DNA from 2 places in the Pseudomonas sp. ABa2 genome. Region 2 is predicted to be linked to the other one. Evidence: predicted binding sites of a transcription regulator. Region 2 holds the regulator's gene; the other holds the start of a gene.
The links. Region 2 encodes FliA, which starts transcription of late flagellar genes. Its sites were predicted from a motif close to CTAAAGTTTNNNNNNNNNNNGCCGNTAA; they were not measured.
Positions count from the first base shown of each region.

Region 1: a site for FliA is predicted at 2,604-2,631, ahead of AC1G9C_RS03965 (methyl-accepting chemotaxis protein). Genes of this name have one in related genera too.

Region 1 covers NZ_CM155239.1:816,879-821,291, reverse strand. Annotated here, with positions in the region: gene AC1G9C_RS03970 (globin) at 1-282, shown strand, start outside; gene AC1G9C_RS03965 (methyl-accepting chemotaxis protein) at 393-2,423, opposite strand; gene ampE (regulatory signaling modulator protein AmpE) at 2,751-3,584, opposite strand; gene ampD (1,6-anhydro-N-acetylmuramyl-L-alanine amidase AmpD) at 3,597-4,145, opposite strand; gene AC1G9C_RS03950 (DUF1631 domain-containing protein) at 4,349-4,413, opposite strand, start outside.
Region 2 covers NZ_CM155239.1:1,865,823-1,870,235, reverse strand. Annotated here, with positions in the region: gene AC1G9C_RS09240 (chemotaxis protein CheA) at 1-559, opposite strand, end outside; gene AC1G9C_RS09235 (protein phosphatase CheZ) at 573-1,361, opposite strand; gene AC1G9C_RS09230 (chemotaxis response regulator CheY) at 1,381-1,755, opposite strand; gene fliA (RNA polymerase sigma factor FliA) at 1,839-2,585, opposite strand; gene fleN (flagellar synthesis regulator FleN) at 2,582-3,412, opposite strand; gene flhF (flagellar biosynthesis GTPase FlhF) at 3,509-4,413, opposite strand, start outside.

The DNA of each region.
Region 1 (4,413 bases), 1.0 Mb from region 2:
AAATTCGCCAAAACCGACATGAGCGGGCAGAAGCAGCTGCTGCGCCAGGGCATCCTCAACCTGGTGATGCACGCCCGCGGCCTGCCCGATACCAAGCTGCGCGCCCTCGGCGAATCGCACTCGCGCCAGCGCCTGGACATCCGCCCCGAACTCTACGACCTGTGGCTCGACGCGCTGCTGCTGAGCATCAACCAGCACGACAATGCGTGCGATGCGGATATTCGCCAGGCCTGGCGCGAGGTGCTGAACCAGGGCATCGCGGTAATCAAGGCGGGCTACTGAAAACAGCGGCGGCGCCCAGTAGGGCGCGCCGTGTGCACTAGCCTGCGCGCCCGACCTGCAGAAACGCAAAGGCCCGCCGGAGGGCGGGCCCGCCTGGATCGCGCCAGGGACTAGACGCGAAACGCGCCGATCAACTGCTTGAGCCGCGAGACCAGCTCGCTCAGCTCGCGGCTGGCCTGTTCGGTCTGGCTGGCGCCGGCGGCGGTGCGTTCGCCGGCGTGGTTGATCTCGACGATGTTCTGGTCGATGTCGTGGGCCACCGCGGTCTGCTGCTCGGCGGCGGCGGCGATCTGCTGGTTCTGGTCGACGATCAAGCCCACCGCACCGAGGATGTTCTCCAGCGCCTGCTGCACCTTGGCCGACTCGCTGACCGTGCCATCGGCCATCTGGTGGCTGGCGTTCATCGCCTTGACCGCCGCACCGACGCCGCCCTGAAGCTTGGCGATCATCGACTCGATTTCCTCGGTGGACTGCTGGGTGCGCTTGGCCAGGTTGCGCACCTCGTCGGCCACCACGGCGAAGCCGCGGCCCTGCTCGCCGGCACGCGCCGCCTCGATGGCGGCGTTGAGCGCCAGCAGGTTGGTCTGCTCGGCGATGCCCTTGATCACGTCGAGCACCTGGCTGATCGAGGCGCTGTCGCTGGCCAGCTGGTTGATCACCGCCACCGACTGGTCGATCTCGCCGGCCAGACGCTGGATGGCGCCGACCTGGGTCTCGACCAGGGCGCGGCCGCTGACCGTTTCCTGGTTGACGCTCTGCGCGCTGCCCACCGCGGCGGCGGCGCTGCGCGCCACTTCCTGAGCGGTGGCGGACATCTGGTTCATCGCCGTCGCCACCTGTTCGATCTGCGCTCGCTGGCCGGCCACCGCCTGGTTGCTCTCGCCGGACACCAGCTCGACGCGGTCGGCCTGGCCCTCGACTTCGCCGACGGTATGGCCGACCCGCTCGATCAGGTCGTGGATACGCACCACGGTCTGGTTGAACACCTGGCCCAGTTCACCCAGTTCGTCGCGGCTCTGCGCCTGGAAGCTCACGGTCATGTCGCCGGCAGCGACCTTTTCCATCACCTGGCCGAGGGTCTTCAGGGTGGAGCGGGTGGAAACGTAGAAGCCGGCGTAGAGGTAGAGAATCAACAGGAACACCACTACCAGGGCCGCCACCAGCAGCACCATCTGCGCGCGGTTGTCGTTCAGGCGCTCGCTCAGCTGGCTGTCGAGGAAGGCCAGCAGGCCGTCGTTGAAGGCATGGGTCTTGGCCATCTGCTGGCTGACCTGGTCGTAGAATTGCGCCCAGGGCGTGTCCAGACTGTCGGCGATGATCACCTGATCCTCGAACAGCACGGCGCTGTCCTTGAGGGTCTGCCGGCTGGCCTCGGCCAGGCTGCCCAGGCCGTTCTGCGCGGCGACGTTGCCGGCCAGCGCTTCCTGCAGGTTGAGGCCGTACTCGGCGTGCAGCTTTTCCAGTTGCAGCAGCAGGTCGTCGAACTTGGTGCTGGCCGCGGAGTTGAGGAAGCCCTGGCCCAGGGAGTAGGAGCCAATGGCCCGGCCCTGGCTGAGCACATCGGTGACCTGCGGGGTGACGTTGGCGATCAGCTCGGTGATCTGCCGCACCTGCCGCTGCGGGTCCTGGCTGAGGCCGGCCTGGCTGGCCACCAGCTTGATGAACACCTGGGAGGAGCCGAGCAGCTTCTCGACTATCACCGTCTTGCTCTGCAACGAGGTCTCGGCCTCGGCGCTCTTCAATGCGGCGAGCATCTCGTCGCGCTTGGCGGAGAACTCGGCGGCCTGCTCGGCATCGCGCACCACCGGCTCGAGGCCTTGCAGGCCGGCGTCGAGCGCCTGCTGCAACTGCTTGATGCGCCCCTCCAGATCGCCGGCCTGGCCGGACTGGCCGATCATCGCGTTGATCTGCACCAGGTCGTTGAGGCTCTCCAGATCGCGGCGCAACTGCAGGCTGTCGCCGAGCAACTCAAGGCTTTCCAGTGCGCTCTGGGTGCCGACGAACTGGCGATAGGAGTCACGCACCAGGTAGAAGTTGGTGACCAGCATGGGCAGGAAGAACAGAACGCTGATCAGGCTGAACTTCATGCCGAAGCTGAGGCGATTCATCAGCGCGATGGCCGGATACAACACGGTCTTCACTAGACGTCTCCAGTTGCCATTATTGTTATGAGTGTTGCCTGGACCGCCGCCGAGCCTCTCATGGGCTGACGACGGCGTCCTGTGCAGCCCGATCTGTATGTGAGTAGGCGCCGTCTATACAGGCAGGCAGTGAGACGGACATCACGAAAACAGGATCGACCACGGCCTCCTATATACCCGTTATCGACGCCGATCTCTGTAACTTAAGGTTAAGCGTCCGTCCCTAGGGGATTAGACCCACCATCCGTCGCCTGGATTAGCCGCCGGCGTAATCCGGGCCATGCAACCGCCGCGGATTTCGGGTTCCGCGTTGATCGCCGATTGCGCTCAGACCAGCAGCACCCAAAGGGCGTAGCCGGCGTACCAGACCACCGCGGCGCGGATCAGCAGCTGCCAGAGCTGATCCAGGGTATCGACGCCCGCCTCGCCCAGCACCGGCGCCGGCATTTCCCCGGCGGCCCGCCCGGCCTTGATCACCAGCTGCGCCGCGGAAATGTCCCAGCTGAGCAGCTCGTGCAGCAAGGCGCGGCTGACCGCGACGAAATTGCCGACCAGGGCGAAGCTGGAGGCCAGTACCCGCGCCGGCAGCCAGTCGAAGGCGTGCCGCAGCTGCACCGCGCGTTCGCGCAGCGCCGGCTGCTCGGCATGTTCGGCGCAAAGCGCCAGCAGGCGATAGGCCAGGGCGGCCATGGGCCCGAGCAACAGGTACCAGAAGATCACCGCAAAGAAACTCTGGTAGGCCTGCCACAGCAGATGCCCCTGCACCTGCTGCAGGAGTTCGGCACCCTCCTCCGGCTGCAGCGCCAGGTCACGCTCCACCACGTGGTAGGCCGCCTGCCCGTCGCCGCGGCGCCAGGCGTCGCGAAACGGTCCCAGTGCGGTCAGCAGATCGCCCCGTCCCAGGCTGTAGATCAGCACCAGCAGGTGCACCGGCAGCGCCAGCCAGCCGTAGGCCATCGGTTCGAGCACCAGCAGCACCAGGCCCAGTGCCAGCACCGGCACCAGCACCAGCGCTGCCAGACACAACCAGGGCGCCTGCTGCAGACTGCCCTGCTGCAGCCGCTGCAACTGGGCCAGCCAGGGGCCGTCCTGCTGGATGCGCAGGCGCCAGGCGGAGAACTTCTCGACCCACAGCACCAGCAGAATCACCAGAAAACTCATCGTACTTCTCCTTTAATCCTTGAGCGCGGCGTGCAGACGCGACCAGTCGAAGGCCGGCCCCGGGTCGGTCTTGCGCCCGGGGGCGATATCGCTGTGGCCGCGAATGCGCTGCGCCGACAGCGCCGGGTAGGCGGCCAGCAGCTGGCGCGTCAGCTCGCCCAGACAGGCATACTGGGCATCGGTGTAGGGCTGCTCGTCAGTGCCTTCCAGCTCCACGCCGAGGGAAAAATCGTTGCAGTTGTCGCGCCCCTCGAACCAGGACTGCCCGGCATGCCAGGCGCGATCCAGGCAGGAGACGAACTGGGTCAGCGTACCGTCGCGCTCGATGAAGAAATGCGCGGAGACCCGCAGCGTGGCGATCTCGGCATAGAAGGGGTGCTCGTCCAGCGGCAGGCGGTTCTGGAAGAACGCCTGCACCTTGCCGGTGCCGAACTGCCCGGGCGGCAGGCTGATGTTATGCACCACCAGCAGCGATACCTCGCCGCTTGGCCGCGCATTGAAATTCGGCGAAGGGCAATGGCCAATGCCCTGGAACCAGCCGGTGGAGGGGTCAAGCTGCATGGGGCGCTCCTGAACGAGGCCCCACTCTAGAGCAGCCAGCCGCAGCGGCCAAGGGCGCGCAAGGATTGGAAAAGATTCGGCCCGGAAATCGAGCACGCGGCTTCGTGGTCGTAGGTTGGGCTGAGAAGCCCGCGACGAAGCCCAACAGCGGCGCACGCCGCATCAGCATCGCCGGGGCCACATGGGTGGCCCGGCAGAACGCCTCAGGCGTTCTTCAGCTTGCGCAGATTGCCGATCACCGACTCCAGGGCGCGGTCGAACAGCAGCG
Region 2 (4,413 bases):
ATTCGAATTCGTCGTCGGTGATCTCGTCGCTGGCCGCCACGCTGTCGCCGGCCGGCGCTTCGCCGAGGGCATCGAGCAGCTGCTCGAACTCGCTGTCGGTGATGTCGCCGGAGGCGGCGGCTTCGGACTTCGGCGCGGCAGCCGGCGCCACGGCGGCGGGCTCGGCACCAGCCGGCTCGGCCAGCCGCGACAGCGCCGCCAGCAGCTCGGCCGACGCCGGGGTCGGCTCGCTGCGCTCGCGCACCTGGCCGAACATGCCGTTGACCGCATCCAGGGCTTCGAGCACCACGTCCATCAGCTCGGCGTCGACGCGTCGCTCACCCTTGCGCAGGATGTCGAAGACGTTCTCGGCGATATGACAGCACTCCACCAGCTCGTTGAGCTGGAGGAATCCAGCCCCGCCCTTGACGGTATGGAAACCGCGGAAAATGGCGTTGAGCAGGTTCATGTCGTCCGGGCGGCTTTCCAGCTCGACCAACTGTTCGGACAACTGTTCGAGGATCTCGCCGGCCTCTACCAGGAAGTCCTGGAGGATTTCTTCATCGGCGCCGAAGCTCATAGGGGGGAACTCCTTAGAATCCTAGACTGGACAGCAGGTCGTCGACATCGTCCTGACTGGAGGCGACGTCATCACGCTTATCGGCATGAATCTGCGGACCTTCACCCCGAGATGGCTCTTTTAATTTTTCCTGTTCGGCGCGCAGCTGCTCATGGTCGTGCTGAATGCCGGCGAAACGGTCGACCTGACTGGCCATCAGCACCAGTTTGAGCAGGTTGCTTTCCACCTCGGTGACCAACTGGGTGACGCGCTTGATCACCTGCCCGGTGAGGTCCTGGTAGTCCTGCGCCAGCAGAATGTCGTTGAGGTGGCCGGACAGCTTGCTGCTGTCGCGCTCGCTGCGGGCGAGGAACAGCTCGATACGCTTGGCCAGCTCACGAAAGCCCTCGGCGCCCATCTCCCGGCGCATGAAGCGGCCCCATTCGGCGCTCAGGCTCTGCGCTTCGTCGCTGAGGTCGTTGACCAGCGGTGCGCTCTGCTCGACCAGGTCCATGGTGCGATTGGCCGCCTTCTCGGTCATGGTGACCACGTAATTCAGGCGTTCGGTGGCATCGGCAATCTGCGACAGCTCCTGGGCATGCGGCATGCGCGGATCGAGCTGGAAGTTGACGATGGCGTTGTGCAGCTCGCGGGTCAGCTTGCCGACCTCGTGGTACAGGCCGCGGTCGCGGACCTTGTTGAGCTCGTTGATCAGTTGTACCGCGGCGCCGAAGTTGCCTTTTTCCAGGCTGTCGACCAACTCGCGGGCGTTGCTTTTCAGGGTCGACTCGAGGTCGCCCAAGATGGAGTCATCGTGTTCCATAGCACCCTCGCGGCCGACATCAGCCGTTGACCCGCTCGAAGATCTTCTCGATCTTTTCCTTCAGCACCTGGGCGGTGAAGGGTTTGACCACATAGCCGTTCACGCCGGCCTGGGCCGCCTCGATGATCTGATCGCGCTTGGCCTCGGCGGTGACCATCAGCACCGGCAGGTGCTTGAGGCGCTCGTCGGCGCGCACCGCACGCAGCAGGTCGATGCCGGTCATGCCGGGCATGTTCCAGTCGGTCACCAGGAAGTCGAAACTGCCGCTCTGCAGCATGGGCAGCGCCGAGGTGCCATCGTCGGCCTCTGCGGTGTTGGTGAAACCCAAATCACGCAAGAGGTTCTTGATGATCCGTCGCATCGTCGAGAAATCGTCAACGATGAGGATTTTCATGTTCTTGTCCAAGTCGACCTCCGTACAGTCCCAAACGTATTGCGCTCGGCAATACGCCCTTTAATCGTGAAACCGGCCAGCCCTCAGCTGGCGCGCCACTCGCCCAGGCGCGCGCGCAGACGCGCGGCGCATTGGCTGTGCAACTGGCTGACGCGCGACTCGCTGACCCCCAGCACTTCGCCGATTTCCTTCAAGTTCAGTTCTTCATCGTAATACAGCGCCAGCACCAGGCGTTCGCGCTCCGGCAGCCCGGCGATGGCCTCGGCCAGGGCCGCCTGGAAGCGTTCGTCTTCGAGGTCCCGCGAAGGTTCGAGGTGGGTGTGCCCGGCGTCTTCGTGCAGCCCGCCGTGCTCGCCGTCCTGCAACAGGTCGTCGAAACTGAACAGGCGGCTGCCCAAAGTGTCGCCAAGGATGCCGTAGTAATCTTCCAGACTCAATTGGAGTTCGGCCGCAACCTCCTGATCTTTAGCGTCGCGCCCGGTTCTCGCTTCCACGACGCGGATCGCGTCGCTGACCATGCGGCTGTTGCGGTGCACCGAACGGGGCGCCCAGTCGCCCTTGCGCACTTCGTCGAGCATGGAGCCGCGGATGCGGATGCCGGCGAAGGTTTCGAAGCTGGCACCCTTGCTGGAGTCGTATTTACGCGAGGCCTCGAGCAGGCCGATCATGCCGGCCTGGATCAGGTCGTCGACCTGCACGCTGGCCGGCAGACGGGCCAGCAGGTGATAGGCGATACGTTTGACCAGAGGCGCATAGCGCTCGATCAACTGGTGCTGCGAATCCTGCGCCTGCGCCTTGTTGTACATACGAAGTCCAGAAGCTGCTGTCATACGGCGCTGTCTGCCGTCGGTTGCTGCACCAGACGTTCGACGAAAAACTCCAGATGGCCGCGGGGGTTGGCCGGCAGCGGCCAGGTATCGACCTTCTGGGCTATCGCCTTGAACGCCAGGGCGCACTTGGATCGTGGGAAGGCTTCGTAGACGGCGCGCTGCTTCTGCACGGCCTTGCGCACGCACTCGTCGTAGGGCACGGCGCCGACGTACTGCAGGGCGACGTCGAGGAAGCGATCGGTCACCTTGGTCAGCTTAGCAAAGAGGTTGCGCCCTTCCTGCGGGCTGTGGGCCATGTTGGCCAGCACGCGGAAGCGGCTGATGCCGTGGTCGCGGTTGAGCAGCTTGATCAGCGCGTAGGCATCGGTGATCGAGGTCGGCTCGTCGCACACCACCACCAGGATCTCCTGGGCGGCGCGGACGAAGCTGACCACCGCATCGCCGATGCCAGCGGCGGTGTCGATCACCAGCACGTCGAGATTCTCGCTGATCTCGCTGAACGCCTGGATCAGCCCCGCGTGCTGCATCGGCGAGAGGTTGACCATACTCTGCGTGCCGGACGCCGCCGGCACGATGCGGATGCCGCCCGGCCCCTGCAGCAGCACGTCGCGCAGGTCGCACTCGCCGCTGATCACATCGGCCAGGGTGCGCTTGGGCGCCAGCCCCAGCAGAACGTCGACGTTGGCCAGGCCGAGGTCGGCGTCCATCAGCATCACCCGCCGACCGAGATCGGCCAGGGCCATGGACAGATTCACCGACACATTGGTCTTGCCGACGCCACCCTTGCCGCCGGTCACCGCGATCACCTGTACGGGATGCATACCCATGTTTTCTACACACCTTGTCTAACTTCGACTTGGCCATCCGGCCGTTCACTCCGGCGACGGTGTCGCCCGAGGGTGCAACATTCTCTTCTCGCTGCCTCAGCCGGCGCGTCGCGCCGGGCTCTGGTAGAGCCCGGCGAACAGCTGCGCCATGGCGTCCTCGCTCGGCTCCTCGGCGGCCTGCAGGCCCACCGCGCGGCTGACCAGCTGGTGGCTGCGCGGCACCTGCAGATCGTCCGGAATCCGCGGGCCGTCGGCGACATAGGCTACCGGCAGATGCTGGCTTATAGCCAGGCCTAAAGCCTCGCCCAGGCTGGCGGCTTCGTCCAGCTTGGTCAGTATGCAGCCTGCCAGGCCGCAGCGCTTGTAACTATGGTAGGCGGCCTTGAGCACTTGGCTCTGGCTGGTGGCCGCCAGGACCAGGTAATTCTTCGCCTGCAGGCCGCGCGCCGCCAGGCTCTCCAGCTGCAGGCGCAGCGCCGGGTCGTTGCCCGGCAGACCTGCGGTGTCGATCAGTACCACGCGTTTCTTCGCCAGTGGCGCCAGGGCCTGCAGCAGCGACTGGCCGGGGTCGACCTGGGTCACCGACACGCCGAGGATGCGGCCCAGGGTCTTGAGCTGCTCCTGCGCGCCGATGCGATAGCTGTCCATGCTGACCAGGGCGACCTGCTGCGCGCCGTGCTTAAGCACGTAACGGGCCGCCAGCTTGGCCAGGGTGGTGGTCTTGCCCATGCCGGCGGGGCCGACCAGGGCGATCACCCCACCCTCTTCCAGCGGCTCGATTTTCGGCGTCTTGATCGCGTGGGCCAGGTAGGCCAGCAGCATGCGCCAGGCCTGGCGCGGCTCGGCGACGTCGGCGACCTTGTTCAGCAGCGCCTGCGACAGCTCGGCAGACAGGCCCATGCGCTGCAGCCGGCGCCAGAGGTTGGCCTGTTGCGGGCGGCGGGTCTGCAGCTGGCCCCAGGCGATGGAGCCGAGCTGCATTTCGATCAGTTCGCGCAGGC